2 regions of the Streptomyces sp. NPDC085931 genome follow, and region 2 is predicted to be linked to the other one. Evidence: riboswitches for the same ligand, from Rfam matches in the RefSeq annotation. Region 2 holds a riboswitch; the other holds the start of a gene.
The links. Region 2 has a riboswitch for S-adenosylmethionine ahead of thrC (threonine synthase). Riboswitches for the same ligand answer to the same signal wherever they lie in the genome.
Positions count from the first base shown of each region.

Region 1: another riboswitch for S-adenosylmethionine. It lies ahead of ACIGAN_RS33055 (aminotransferase class V-fold PLP-dependent enzyme); the one in region 2 lies ahead of thrC (threonine synthase).

Region 1 covers NZ_JBITSK010000021.1:101,085-108,045, forward strand. The annotation lists gene ACIGAN_RS33045 (SLC13 family permease) at 1-1,368, shown strand, start outside; gene ACIGAN_RS33050 (glycerate kinase) at 1,379-2,572, shown strand; gene ACIGAN_RS33055 (aminotransferase class V-fold PLP-dependent enzyme) at 2,527-3,894, opposite strand; SAM riboswitch class IV at 4,025-4,141, opposite strand; gene trpD (anthranilate phosphoribosyltransferase) at 4,221-5,285, opposite strand; gene ACIGAN_RS33065 (cytochrome bc1 complex cytochrome b subunit) at 5,423-6,961, opposite strand, start outside.
Region 2 covers NZ_JBITSK010000007.1:115,414-122,374, reverse strand. The annotation lists gene groL (chaperonin GroEL) at 90-1,712, opposite strand; gene ACIGAN_RS16365 (cold-shock protein) at 2,043-2,246, opposite strand; gene ACIGAN_RS16360 (ubiquitin-like small modifier protein 1) at 2,703-2,978, opposite strand; gene thrC (threonine synthase) at 3,063-4,349, opposite strand; SAM riboswitch class I at 4,368-4,523, opposite strand; gene ACIGAN_RS16350 (glucosyl-3-phosphoglycerate synthase) at 4,679-5,623, shown strand; gene ACIGAN_RS16345 (trehalose-6-phosphate synthase) at 5,696-6,961, shown strand, end outside.

The DNA of each region.
Region 1 (6,961 bases), on a different contig from region 2:
GTGTGCGCGCTGCTGGCCGTGCCCACCAACGCCCCGGGGCTCGGCACCGACGCGCGGCTCACCCTCGTCGTGTTCGTCCTCGCGACCTGCGCCTGGATCGGGACGACCATCGACGACACCTACATCGCCCTGGGCGCCGGGCTCGCGCTCACGGTGACCGGGGTGATCAGCAGCGACACCCTGTTCGGGACGCTCGGTGACGCCACGGTCTGGCTGCTGATCTGCGCGTTCGTGCTGGCGGCCGCGGTGAGCCGGACCGGGCTCGCGGGCCGGGCGGCGGTGTTCCTGGTCAGCGGGGCGCGCAGCGTGCGCCGGCTGGTGCACCTGACCACCGCCGCCCTGGTCGTCACGGCGTTCGCGGTGCCCGCCACCTCCGGCCGGGCCGCGCTCGCGCTGCCGGTGTTCCTGGCCCTGGCGAAGGTCCTCGCCGACCGGAAACGACTGGTCGTGATGCTGGCGCTGCTGTTTCCGACGGTGATCCTTCTGTCGGCGGTGGCGACCCTGATCGGCGCGGGTGCGCATCTGATCACCGTGTCGGTGCTGTGGGAGACCACCGGGCAGCACATCGGCTTCACCCAGTGGCTGCTGCTGGGCCTGCCGCCGGCCGTGGTCTCCTCGCACCTGGCCGCCGAGCTGGTCCTGCTGACGACGACCCGGCGCACGGACCGCGGCGGCCCGGTCCGCATCACCCCCGAGCAGATCCAGGAACACAGCGAGCAGCCGGTGACCGGCCCCTGGAGCCAGGCCGAGAAGCGCTGCGCCCTGCTGCTGGCCACGGTGGTGCTGCTGTGGTGCAGTGAGCCGCTGCACCGGGTGCCGCCGGCCGTGGTCGCGCTGATCGGTGCCGTCATCGCCTCCTCGCCGGCCCTGGGCACCGTGCGCCTGAAGGACGCGCTGAGGACCGTCCCCTGGTCGCTGCTGCTGTTCATGGCGGCGACGATGGCGATGGGCGTGGCGCTGGCCGACTCGGGCGCGGCCGGATGGCTGGTCTCGGGGCTGCCGGCGGGCGCGACCCCGGTGACGTTCCTGGCGGTCGTGATCGCGGTGAGCACCGCGGCCCATCTGGTCCTGCAGTCCCGTTCGGCCCGCTCCTCGGTCCTGGTGCCGCTGGTCGTGGCCGCCTCCGCCGCCGTCGGCGTCAACCCGGTCGCAGCCGCCCTCGCCTCCACCGCCGCCGCCGGCTTCTGCCACACGCTGCCCGCCTCGGCCAAGCCGGTCACGCTCTTCGCGCAGGTCCCCGGCACCCCCACCTTCACCCCGCGCGACCTGCTGCGCCTGTCCGCCGTCCTGGGCCCGCTGACCGCCGTGCTCGTCCTGCTGTTCGCCGTCGCGGTGTGGCCGCTGCTCGGCGTGCCCGTCACCCGTTGAGGAGCCCCGCATGCTGAACCGTGTCGTCGTAGCCCCCAGTGGCTTCAAGGAGTCCCTGTCGGCCGAGGCCGCCGCCGACGCCATCGCGGCCGGGGTGCGCCGCGTCCTGCCCGGCGCCGACCTCGACCTCGTCCCGCTGGTGGACGGCGGCGAGGGCACGGCCCTGGCCCTGGCCACCGCGACCGGGGGCAGGATCGTCACCGTGCCGGCGACCGGCCCGGTCGGGGAGACCCTCGCCACGCACTACGCCCTGCTGGGCTCCGGGGACACGGCCGTGGTGGAGATGGCGGCGGTGGCGGGCCTCTCCCTGGTCCCGCGCGACCTGCGCGACCCGGGCGCCACCACCACGTACGGCGTCGGCGAACTGATCCGCGCCGCCCTGGACTCGGGCGCCCGGCGGATCCTGGTCGGCTGCGGCGACTCGGGCACCTCCGACGGCGGGGCGGGCGCGCTCCAGGCGCTGGGGGCCCGGCTGCTGGACGAGCGGGGCCGCGAACTCCCCCGCGGCGGCCGGGAGCTGACCCGGCTGCGCCGCGTCGACGCGACCGGCCTCGATCCCCGGCTCGCGGACGCCGAACTCCTCGTCGCCTGCAACCCGTACAACGTGCTGTGCGGTGAGCGGGGCGTGGCCCGGGTCTTCGGACCGCAGAAGGGGGCGACGCCCGCGCAGGTGGAGGAGTTGTCGGCGGCCCTGGAGAACTGGGCGTTCGTCCTCACCCGGGACGCCGCCGCCCCGGGCACCGAGCTGCGCACCGGCCCGGGCACGGGAGCCTCCGGCGGTCTGGGGGCCGGGCTGGCCGCCCTGGGCGCCCGGCTCCTGCCCCGCTTCGACGTGCTGCTGGACCACCTCGACCTGGACGCCCGGCTGGCCCGCGCCGACCTGGTCGTCACCGCCGAGGGCGCCCTGGACCACCAGACGCCGCGCGGCAAGGTCCCGGCCGAGGTGGCCCGCCGGGCCAAGCGGTACGGGCGCCCGGTCCTGGCGCTGGCCGGCACCCTCGGCGAGGGCGCGCACCAGGTGCCGGGCGTGGACGCCTGCCACGGCATCCTGCCCGCCCCGATGGAGCTGGCGGAGGCGCTGCTGCGGGCGGGCGAGCTGCTCACCGATGCAACCGAACGGGCCCTGCGGATGATCGTCCTGGGCGCCCGGCTACCGCTTCACGCCGAGGTGTCCGGGACGCAACGCCCTTCCTCCGTACGGTAGTTCCACTTGGCGCCGTCCGTGACCAGCTCCTTCACCGCGTGCACGAACCGTTCGACGTGCTCGTCCGGCGTACCGGCGCCGAAGCTCACGCGGACGGCGTTGAGGGACTTCTCCCCCGGCGCGGCCTCCGGCGCCCCGCACTCGCCCTGCGTCTGCGGGTCGCTGCCGAGCAGCGTGCGCAGCAGCGGGTGGGCGCAGAACAGCCCGTCCCGCACGCCGATGCCGTACTCGGCGGAGAGGGCGGCGGCGAAGTGGGAGCTGTTCCAGCCGTCGACGACGAAGGAGAGCACGCCGACGCGCGGGGCGTCGTCCCCGAAGAGGGACAGGATCCGGACCTCGGGCACCTCGGCGAGTCCCGTGCGCACCTTCTCGATCAGGTACCGCTCGCGGGCGACGAGGGTGTCGAACCCGGCCTCGGTGAGGGCCTTGCAGGCGGAGGCGACGGCGTAGGCGCCGATGACGTTCGGGGAGCCGGCCTCGTGGCGGGCGGCGCTCTCGTGCCACTCCACGTCCACGCCCCCGTCCGCACGCCGCGCGACCTTGCGGCTGGCCCCGCCGCCCGCGAGGTACGGCTCCGCCGCGCGCAGCCAGTCGGCCCGCCCGGCCAGGACGCCGGAGCCGAAGGGCGCGTACAGCTTGTGCCCGGAGAAGGCGACCCAGTCGACGTCGAGGTCCGCGACGGACAGCGGGTGGTGCGGGGCCAGCTGGGCGGCGTCCAGCACGATCCGCGCCCCGTGGGCGTGCGCGGCGGCCGCGAGCTCCCGTACGGGCCACAGCTCGCCGGTGACGTTCGAGGCGCCGGTGACGCAGACCAGGGCCGGCCCGTGGGGGTCCCGGCCGGCCAGGGCGCGCTCCAGGGTCTCGACCGCCTCGCGGTGGCTCCTCGGGGCGTCGAGGTAGGTGACGCGGGCGTCGCGCCAGGGCAGCAGCGAGGCGTGGTGCTCGGTCTCGAACACGAAGACCTCGCAGCCCTGCGGGAGGGCGGCGGCGAGGAGGTTGAGCGAGTCGGTGGTGGAGCGGGTGAACACGACCTGGTCGTCGGCGCGGCAGCCGAGGAACCCGGCGACGGTCCGGCGGGCGTTCTCGAACAGGTCGGTCGACAGCTGGGACAGGTAGCCGGCACCGCGGTGGACGCTGCCGTAGTACGGCGCGTAGGCGGCGACGTCGTCCCAGACCCGCTGGAGCGCCGGGGCGCTGGCGGCGTAGTCGAGCGCGGCGTAGGTGACCTCGCCCCCGGTCACGAGCGGCACGGTGACATCCCGGCCCAGAACGGGCAGCGGGGCACAAACGGAGCGGTCGGCGGCAACGGTGGAGACGGACATGGCGAACTCCCGTGAGAGACAGGGGTGAAGGAAGAGAGAAGGGGATGCGGAGGCGGGGCTCTGCGGCCCTATCGCATTCGCTGACTCACGGAAGACTCCTCGTCGACCAGGACCCCTGGTGTTCGCGAGGGGTCCGCGCTTGCCGCAGACCTCGCTGCCTGCGGCCTGGTCTTCACCCGGGGCACCCCGCCACGGACGGAGGGTTGCCGGACAGTCGGCCGGGGCCTCATGACTGTCACTCATGACCTGACACGGGAACGTACGTGAAGTGATCGGCGTCCCGCAACCCGAGTCCGGATCGCGGGACGCACCTCACACGCGGCCCGTCACGCGTTGCTGGCGGCCACCCAGCGCTCCAGGGACCGCTTGGCGGCTCCCGAGTCGATCGACTCCGCCGCCCTGGCCATGCCGGCGCGGATCTGCTCGGCCAGCGTGCCCGTGCCCGGCTGAAGCGCCACCAGCGCCGCGGCCGAGTTCAGCAGCACCGCGTCCCGCACCGGGCCCCGCTCGCCCTCCAGCAGGCGGCGGGCGACCTCGGCGTTGTAGGAGGCGTCCGCGCCGCGCAGGGCCTCCACCGGGACCAGGTCGAGGCCCACCTCGCGCGGGTCGAACGCCTCCTCGGTCACCTTGCCGTCGCGCACGACCCAGACCCGGGAGGTGGCCGTGGTGGTCAGCTCGTCGAGGCCGTCGTCGCCGCGGAAGACCAGGGAGGAGTGGCCGCGCTCGGCGAAGACTCCGGCCACGATCGGCGCCATGCGCGGATCCGCCACGCCGACCGCCTGGGCCCGGACCTTCGCGGGGTTGGTCAGCGGACCGAGGACGTTGAAGATGGTCCGGATGCCCAGCTGCCCGCGGGCCGCGCCCGCGTACCGCATCGACGGGTGGAACTTGGCCGCGAAGCAGAACGTGATCCCGGCCTCCTCGGCCACCCCGGCCACCCGGTGCACCGGCAGCTCCAGGTTGACGCCGAGCTTCTCCAGCACGTCGGAGGCGCCCGACGCCGAGGACGCCGCGCGGTTGCCGTGCTTGACGACCTTCACGCCCGTGCCGGCGACGACGATCGCCGACATGGTCGAGATGTTCACCGTCCTGGCCCCGTCGCCGCCCGTGCCGACGATGTCGACCGCCGGGCCCGGCACCTCGATGACGTTGGCGTGCGCGTACATCGCCCGGACGAACCCGGCGATCTCCTCGACGGTCTCCCCCTTGGCGCGCAGCGCCACCACGAACCCGGCGATCTGCGCGTCCGTCGCCTCGCCGCGCATGATCAGGTCCATCGCCCACGCGGTGTCGTCCGCGGTCAGGTCCCGGCCCTGCAGCAGGCCGTTCAACAGCAGGGGCCAGGAGCGGCCCGCCGCGGTGTCGCCTCCAGCGGGGGTCACAGCGCTCATCAGCCGCTCCAGGGTCAGGTGTCCCGCACTACGGGACGAGAGTCTCAACGAGGTCCACCCTATCCAGCCCCAGACGGCGCGAAGGGCCCCGTCCGAACACCGGACGGGGCCCTTCGTGTGGCGTGGCGAAGCAGTGATCAGTGGTGGCCGTGGCCGCTCGTGATCTCCCGGTACTCCTCGACGGTGGGCTTCGGGATCTGGGCGCCCTCGCCGTAGTAGGCGTCGCTGAGCTTGGCGCGCAGCTTCTCGGAGCCCTTCACCTTGCGCTCGACACCGTTCTCGTCGACCGTCGGGCCGAGCTCGACCGGCTTGTACTGCTCGTGCGCCGTGAGCGTGTACATCTGCTCCTGACTGAGCGGCTCGTGCACCTCGATGAACTCACCGTGCGGCAGGCGCTTGATGATGCCCGACTCGCGGCCGTGCAGCACCTTGTCCTTGTCCCGGCGCTGCAGGCCGAGGCAGATCCGCTTGGTGATGACGAACGCGATGACCGGTCCGACGAAGAACCCGATCCGGACGAACCAGGTGACCGCGTTGATCGACAGGTGGAAGTGCGTGGCGACGATGTCGTTGCCACCGCCGATCAGCATGATCATGTAGCCGGTGACCCAGGCGACACCGAAGGCGGTGCGCGTCGGGGCGTTGCGCGGCCGGTCCAGGATGTGGTGCTCGCGCTTGTCCCCGGTGACCCACGACTCGATGAACGGGTACAGGGCGATGATCGCCAGGAACAGGCCGAACAGGACCAGCGGGATGAACACGCCCAGGACGAGCGTGTGACCCCAGAAGTTGATCTCCCAGCCCGGCATGGCGCGGACCAGGCCCTCGGCGAAGCCCATGTACCAGTCGGGCTGCGCGCCGGTCGACACCTGGTCGGGCCGGTAGGGGCCCAGGACCCAGATCGGGTTGACCGTGGCGATGCCGGCGAGGGCCGCGATGACACCGAAGACCAGGAAGAAGAAGCCTCCGGCCTTGGCCATGTAGACCGGCAGCAGGGGCATGCCGACGACGTTCTTGTTGGTCCGTCCGGGACCCGCGAACTGGGTGTGCTTGTGGTAGAAGACCAGGATCAGGTGGCCGACCACGAGCCCGAGCATGATGCCCGGCAGCAGCAGGATGTGGATCGAGTAGAACCGGGCGACGAAGTCGGTGCCCGGGAACTCCCCGCCGAACAGGAACATCGAGATGTACGTGCCGACGATCGGCACGGACAGGATCGCGCCCTGCGTGAAGCGGACACCGGTGCCGGAGAGCAGGTCGTCCGGGAGCGAGTAGCCGGTGAAACCGGTGAACATGCCGAGGACGAACAGCAGGAAGCCGAACAGCCAGTTGATCTCGCGCGGCTTGCGGAACGCGCCGGTGAAGAAGACGCGCATCATGTGCACGAACATGCCGGCGAGGAAGATGATCGCCGCCCAGTGGTGGATCTGCCGGATGAGCAGACCGCCGCGGACGTCGAAGCTGATGTCCAGCGTGGAGGCGAACGCCTCCGACATCAGCTGCCCCTGGAGCGGGACGTAACTGCCGTGGTACTCCACCTCGTTCATCGACGGGTGGAAGAACAGCGTCAGGTACACACCCGTCAGGATGATGATGATGAAGCTGTAGAGGCAGATCTCACCCAGCATGAAGGACCAGTGGTCCGGGAAGATCTTGCGCATGTTGGCCTTGGCCAG
Region 2 (6,961 bases):
CTGTGTGATCCCGCACACGCCGAAGGGCGGCACCCCCTGCCGGAGCAGGAAGTACCGCCCTCCGAAAGGACGTTGACCGACGGAGTCGATCAGAAGTCCATGTCACCGCCCGGCATGCCGCCGCCGGCGGGCGCGGCGGCCTTCTCCGGCTTGTCGGCGATGACGGCCTCGGTGGTGAGGAACAGCGCGGCGATGGAGGCGGCGTTCTGCAGGGCAGAGCGGGTCACCTTCGCCGGGTCGATGATGCCCTCGGCGATCATGTCGACGTACTCACCGGTCGCGGCGTTCAGGCCGTGGCCGACCTGGAGGTTGCGGACCTTCTCCACGACGACGCCGCCCTCGAGACCACCGTTGACGGCGATCTGCTTCAGCGGGGCCTCCAGCGCGAGCTTCACGGCGTTGGCGCCGGTCGCCTCGTCACCCTCGAGCTCCAGCTTCTCGAAGACCTGGGAGGCCTGCAGCAGGGCCACGCCACCACCGGCGACGATGCCCTCCTCGACGGCCGCCTTGGCGTTGCGCACGGCGTCCTCGATGCGGTGCTTGCGCTCCTTGAGCTCCACCTCGGTGGCGGCACCGGCCTTGATGACCGCGACACCGCCGGCGAGCTTCGCCAGGCGCTCCTGCAGCTTCTCGCGGTCGTAGTCCGAGTCGCTGTTCTCGATCTCGGCGCGGATCTGGTTGACCCGGCCCTGGACCTGCTCGGCGGAGCCGGCACCGTCGACGATGGTGGTCTCGTCCTTGGTGATGACGACCTTGCGGGCCTTGCCCAGCAGGTCGAGCGTGGCGTTCTCCAGCTTGAGGCCGACCTCCTCGGAGATCACCTCGCCGCCGGTGAGGATGCCGATGTCCTGCAGCATCGCCTTGCGGCGGTCGCCGAAGCCCGGGGCCTTGACGGCGACGGACTTGAAGGTGCCGCGGATCTTGTTGACGACCAGGGTCGACAGGGCCTCGCCCTCGACGTCCTCGGCGATGATCAGCAGCGGCTTGCCCGACTGCATGACCTTCTCCAGGAGCGGGAGCAGGTCCTTGACGTTGGAGATCTTGGAGTTGGCGATCAGGATGTACGGGTCGTCGAGGACGGCCTCCATACGCTCCATGTCGGTGGCGAAGTACGCCGAGATGTAGCCCTTGTCGAAGCGCATACCCTCGGTGAGCTCCAGCTCCAGACCGAAGGTCTGGGACTCCTCGACGGTGATGACGCCTTCCTTGCCGACCTTGTCCATGGCCTCGGCGATGAGCTCGCCGATCTGGGTGTCGGCGGCGGAGATGGAGGCCGTGGAGGCGATCTGCTCCTTGGTCTCGACGTCCTTCGCCTGCTCCAGCAGGGCGGCGGAGACGGCCTCGACGGCCTTCTCGATACCGCGCTTCAGGGCCATCGGGTTGGCACCGGCGGCCACGTTGCGCAGACCCTCGCGCACCAGGGCCTGGGCGAGAACGGTCGCCGTGGTCGTACCGTCACCGGCGACGTCGTCCGTCTTCTTGGCGACTTCCTTGACCAGCTCGGCGCCGATCTTCTCGTACGGGTCCTCGAGCTCGATCTCCTTGGCGATGGAGACACCATCGTTGGTGATCGTGGGCGCGCCCCACTTCTTCTCGAGGACGACGTTGCGGCCCTTGGGGCCGAGCGTCACCTTCACGGCGTCCGCGAGCTGGTTCATGCCGCGCTCGAGGCCGCGCCGCGCCTCCTCGTCGAACGCGATGATCTTGGCCATGTGAAGTGGTCCCTCCAGGACTGGGGGTGATTACTTCGGACCGCGCCCGCGCCCGCGACGGACGGCCTCCGACCGGTGGTTCCTTGCCCCACCTGGTCCGCGGCCTCACCGACCCGGTCCTTACGTTGTCACTCTCACCTTCAGAGTGCTAACGCAATGATTAGCACTCGGGCATGGCGAGTGCAAGCGCCTCCCGGGGATCGGGCCGGTCCGTCAGCCCCCGGCGAACACCCGCCGGCACCCCCCTGAACAGGCCGAAGGGCCCGCACCCCGAGGGGTGCGGGCCCTTCTGAGAAGACCGGTCGCTTGCGCGTTGGTCGTGGTGCGCGTTCAGGCGGTGACGCGAACCATGTCGGCCTGCGGGCCCTTCTGGCCCTGCGAGATCTCGAACTCGACCCGCTGGCCCTCTTCCAGGGTGCGGTAGCCGTCCATCTGGATCGCGCTGTAGTGGACGAAAACATCCGCACCACCGTCGACCGCGATGAAGCCGTACCCCTTCTCCGCGTTGAACCACTTGACGGTGCCCTGAGCCATGCCTAACTCCCCTATTACTGGCCCTTGCACAGATCCACACTTCGCGGACCCGGGTCAGACCTCACCCCCCACGGTTGGGGGCGTGCGCCGGAACGCGTCGACCGCGGCTGAATGTATCTGTCCAACTGCCGTCTGCAACAGGTCAATCGGACGAGAATTCTGGACGCACCGGGTCCGGAATGTGGGGAGAATTCGCCTGAATTCAGGGCAAGTCGGGCCACATAAAATGCGCAAAAGCCGCGAAAGACGCGCACACTTTGGCTACATCTTGTCGGGCTCGCGGCAGGAATTCAGGGTTCCGATCAGCGGATCGGGATCGCGTTCCCCAACTGTACCGCGCTCAATCACACAGAATTGCCCCCTCCGCTTCTCTCACGGTGGGGGCAATTCGATGAACTCTCCGTGACCGGCATTACTCCAGGTAACAATCAAGCCGGTCGACCGGTCGGGGCGGGTTCAGCCGCCGGCGACGGCCGGGATGATCGACACGCCGGCACCGTCCGGGGTGGCCGTCTCCAGCCCCTGCTCGAACCGCACGTCGTCGTCGTTCACGTACACGTTGACGAACCGGCGCAGCTTGCCCTGGTCGTCCAACACGCGGGCGGCGATCCCGGTGTGGTTCTTCTCCAGATCGGCGATGACCTCGCCCAGGGTCGCCCCCTCGGCGGCGACCTCGGCCTGCCCGCCGGTGTAGGTGCGCAGGATGGTGGGGATGCGAACGGTGACGCTCATGACTTCAGAACCTCCGGTTGGTGACGAACCCAGGGGCGCGGGGAACTGCTTGAACAACCCCCACCGGCCCGCAGACGGCAACGATCAGACGAGCCCGGCCTCACGGAACGACTCCAGGCTGGGCCGAATGGTCGCCGTCAGCCCCGTGCCCGCCACCGCGTCCAGCGTCTTCAGACCATCCCCGGTGTTGAGCACCACAGTCGTCCTGGACGGATCCAGCAGCCCGCTCTCGATCAGCTTCTTGGTGACACCCACGGTCACCCCACCGGCGGTCTCCGCGAAGATCCCCTCGGTCCGCGCGAGGACCTTGATCGCGTCGACGACCTGCTCGTCCGTCACATCCTCCACCGCACCGCCCGTGCGCCGCGCGATGTCCAGCACGTACGGCCCGTCCGCCGGGTTGCCGATCGCCAGCGACTTGGCGATCGTGTCCGGCTTCTGCGGCCGCACCACGTCGTGCCCGGCCTTGAACGCCGTGGACACCGGCGAGCAGCCGAGCGCCTGCGCACCGAAGATCTTGTACGGCTTGTCCTCGACGAGCCCGAGCTTGATCAGCTCCTGGAGCCCCTTGTCGATCTTCGTGAGCTGCGAGCCGGAGGCGATGGGCACCACGATCTGGTCGGGCAGCTCCCAGCCGAGCTGCTCGCAGATCTCGTAGGCCAGCGTCTTGGAGCCCTCGGCGTAGTACGGCCGCAGGTTGACGTTGACGAAGCCCCAGCCCTCGCCGGCCGGGTCGCCGATGAGCTCGGAGCAGAAGCGGTTGACGTCGTCGTAGTTGCCCTCGATGCCGACCAGCTCGCCGCCGTAGACGGCGGCCATGACGACCTTGCCCTGCTCCAGGTCGTGCGGGATGAACACGCACGAGCGGAAGCCGGCGCGGGCCGCGGCGGCGCCCACCGCGCCGGCCAGGTTGCCGGTGGAGGAGCAGGAGAGGGTGGTGAAGCCGAAGGCGCGGGCCGCTTCCAGGGCCTGCGCGACGACACGGTCCTTGAAGGAGTGCGTCGGGTTGCCGGAGTCGTCCTTGACGAAGAGCTTGCCGGCGTCGACGCCCAGCTCACGCGCGAGGTTGTCGGCCCGCACGAGCTTGGTCCAGCCCGGGTTGAGGTTCGGCTTGTCCGCCACGTCGGCCGGGACCGGCAGCAGCGGGGCGTAACGCCAGATGTTCGCGGGGCCCGCCTCGATCTTCTTGCGCAGCTCCTCGGCGTCGTAGGCCGAGAAGTCGTAGGCGATCTCCAGCGGGCCGAAACACTCCTCGCAGGCGAAGACCGGGCCGAGGGGCACGCGGTGACCGCACTCGCGGCAGCTCAGGGCGGCGGCCGGGCCGAGGTCTACGGTGGAGTTCGTGGTGCTTGCAACAGTCTGCACAGCCATGTGAGGCGAGGCCCTTTCTCCTCATCTTCCTCACGACGCATCTCGCCGTGAGACGGATTTGGCACCTTCCCTAGCCGGGAGCCTCGCGCTGTGGTCGCCAGTGACCTACGAGAACCGACTGGAGGGTTGCCGGGGCTTCATCGGGCCGTTTCCCTCTGCCCCTCTGGATGAGCTGTATGTGGTTGTAGGCGGCGGGCGACCCCGGACATGCGATGGTCATCCGCGTTGTTCAAGACTGTAACCGACGACCAGGACAGTTGAGATAGTCGTCCGAACCGCGAGACGCGTCACATTCCGTCCCGCCGAGAGAACGCTAAGGAGCCGCCACGGTGCTGGAAGAAGTCGAGCGCTGGCTGAGCACCCGTTCCTGGTCCGCGCACGAACGCCCGCTCCACCGGATCATGGCCGCCAAGCAGCGCACGGGCCGGACCGTCAGTGTGGTGCTGCCCGCGCTGAACGAGGAGGAGACGGTCGGCGACATCGCCGCCGCCATCCGGCACGACCTGATGCTGCAGGTCCCGCTCGTCGACGAACTGGTCGTCGTGGACTCGGGATCGACCGACCGCACCTCCCAGGTGGCCGCCGCCGCGGGCGCCACGGTGGTGCACCGCGACGCGATACTCCCGCGCCTGCCGGCCGTGCGCGGCAAGGGCGAGGTGCTGTGGCGCTCGCTGCTCGTCACCCGCGGCGACATCGTCTGCTTCGTCGACGCGGACCTGCGGGAGTTCTCGTCCGACTTCGTCTCGGGGATCGTCGGTCCGCTGCTGACCGACCCGGAGGTCGAGCTGGTCAAGGGCATGTACGACCGCCCCCTCGGCGGGGCCGCCGGCCAGGGCGGCCGGGTCACCGAGCTGATGGCCCGCCCGCTGCTCAACATGCACTGGCCGCGGCTGGCCGGGTTCGTGCAGCCGCTGGGCGGCGAGTACGCGGCCCGCCGCTCACTGCTGGAGCAGCTGCCGTTCCCCGTCGGGTACGGCGTCGAGCTGGGCATGCTGGTGGACGCGCTGCACCTGGTGGGCCTGGACGCCCTCGCCCAGGTGGACGTCGGGGTGCGCAGGCACCGGCACCAGGACGGGCAGGCGCTGGGCCGGATGGCCGCCGAGATCTACCGCACCGCCCAGCTGCGGCTGGCCCGGGGACATCTGATCCGGCCGGCCCTGACGCAGTTCGAGCGGGGCGGGGACGGCTTCGAGCCGCGCACGTACTCGGTCGACACCGAGGAACGTCCGCCGATGGTGGAGATCGCCGAGTACCAGGCGCGCAGAGCGGCCTGACCGGGACCGTTTTCGGCCCAAGGCGGCAGGTCCGTACGTTTGAGCGTTTACAGGCGGGCTAGGTTGAGGCCTATGGGTTCGACGTACGGTTCTGCGCGGGTACTGGTGGCTTCCAATCGGGGCCCGGTCTCCTACACGGTCGGTGAGGACGGTTCGCTGAACGCCAAGCGGGGCGGCGGCGGGCTGGTGTCGGGACTCTCCGCGATCGGCTCGGACGCGGACGCGCTGTGGGTCTGCTCGGCGCTGTCCGACGGCGACCGGGAGGCGGTGCGGCGCGGGGCCGGAGAGGACGGCGTGCGGATGCTGGACATCCCCGCCGACGTGCACGCCGACGCCTACAACGGCATCGCCAACTCGGTGCTGTGGTTCGTGCACCACATGCTCTACCAGACGCCGCTGGAGCCGGTCTTCGACGCGGAGTTCCGGCGCCAGTGGGCGTCCTACGAGACGTACAACCGGGCGTTCGCCGAGGCCCTGGCCGAGGAAGCCGCCCAGGGCGCGGCGGTCGTGGTGCAGGACTACCACCTGACGCTGGTGCCGGGCATGCTCCGCGAGCTGCGCCCGGACCTCAGGATCGGCCACTTCTCGCACACCCCCTGGGCGCCCCCGGAGTACTTCCGGATGCTGCCGGACGACGTGGCCGGGCAGGTGCTGCGCGGCATGCTCGGCGCGGACCGGCTGGGCTTCCTCACGCAGCGCTGGGCGGACGCGTTCACCGCGTGCGCGGAGCGGTTCGCGGGCGGGCTCGGCGGCACGCGCATCGGCGTGCACGGCCTGGGCGCCGACGCGGACTTCCTGCGCGAGCGCGCGCACGAGCCGGACGTCGAGGAGCGGATGGCCGCGCTGCGCGAGGAGATCGGCGAGGGCCGCCGCACCATCGTCCGCGTCGACCGCACCGAGCTGTCCAAGAACATCGTGCGCGGTCTGCTGGCCTACCGGCGGCTGCTGCGGACCCACGCCGAGTGGCACGAAAGCGTGGTGCACGTCGCCTTCGCCTACCCCTCCCGGCAGGACCTCGCGGTGTACCGGGACTACACGGCCGAGGTGCAGCGGCTGGCCGACGAGATCAACGCCGAGTTCGGCACGCCGGGCTGGACGCCGGTCGTGCTGCACGTCAAGGACGACTTCGCCCGCTCCCTGGCCGCCTACCGGCTGGCCGACGTGGCCCTGGTCAACCCCATCCGCGACGGCATGAACCTGGTCGCCAAGGAGGTCCCGGTGGTCTCCGACGCGGGCTGCGCGCTGGTGCTGTCCCGGGAGGCCGGGGCGCACGAGGAGCTCGGCGAGGACGCGATCACGGTGAACCCGTACGACATCACCGGCACGGCCGAGGCCCTG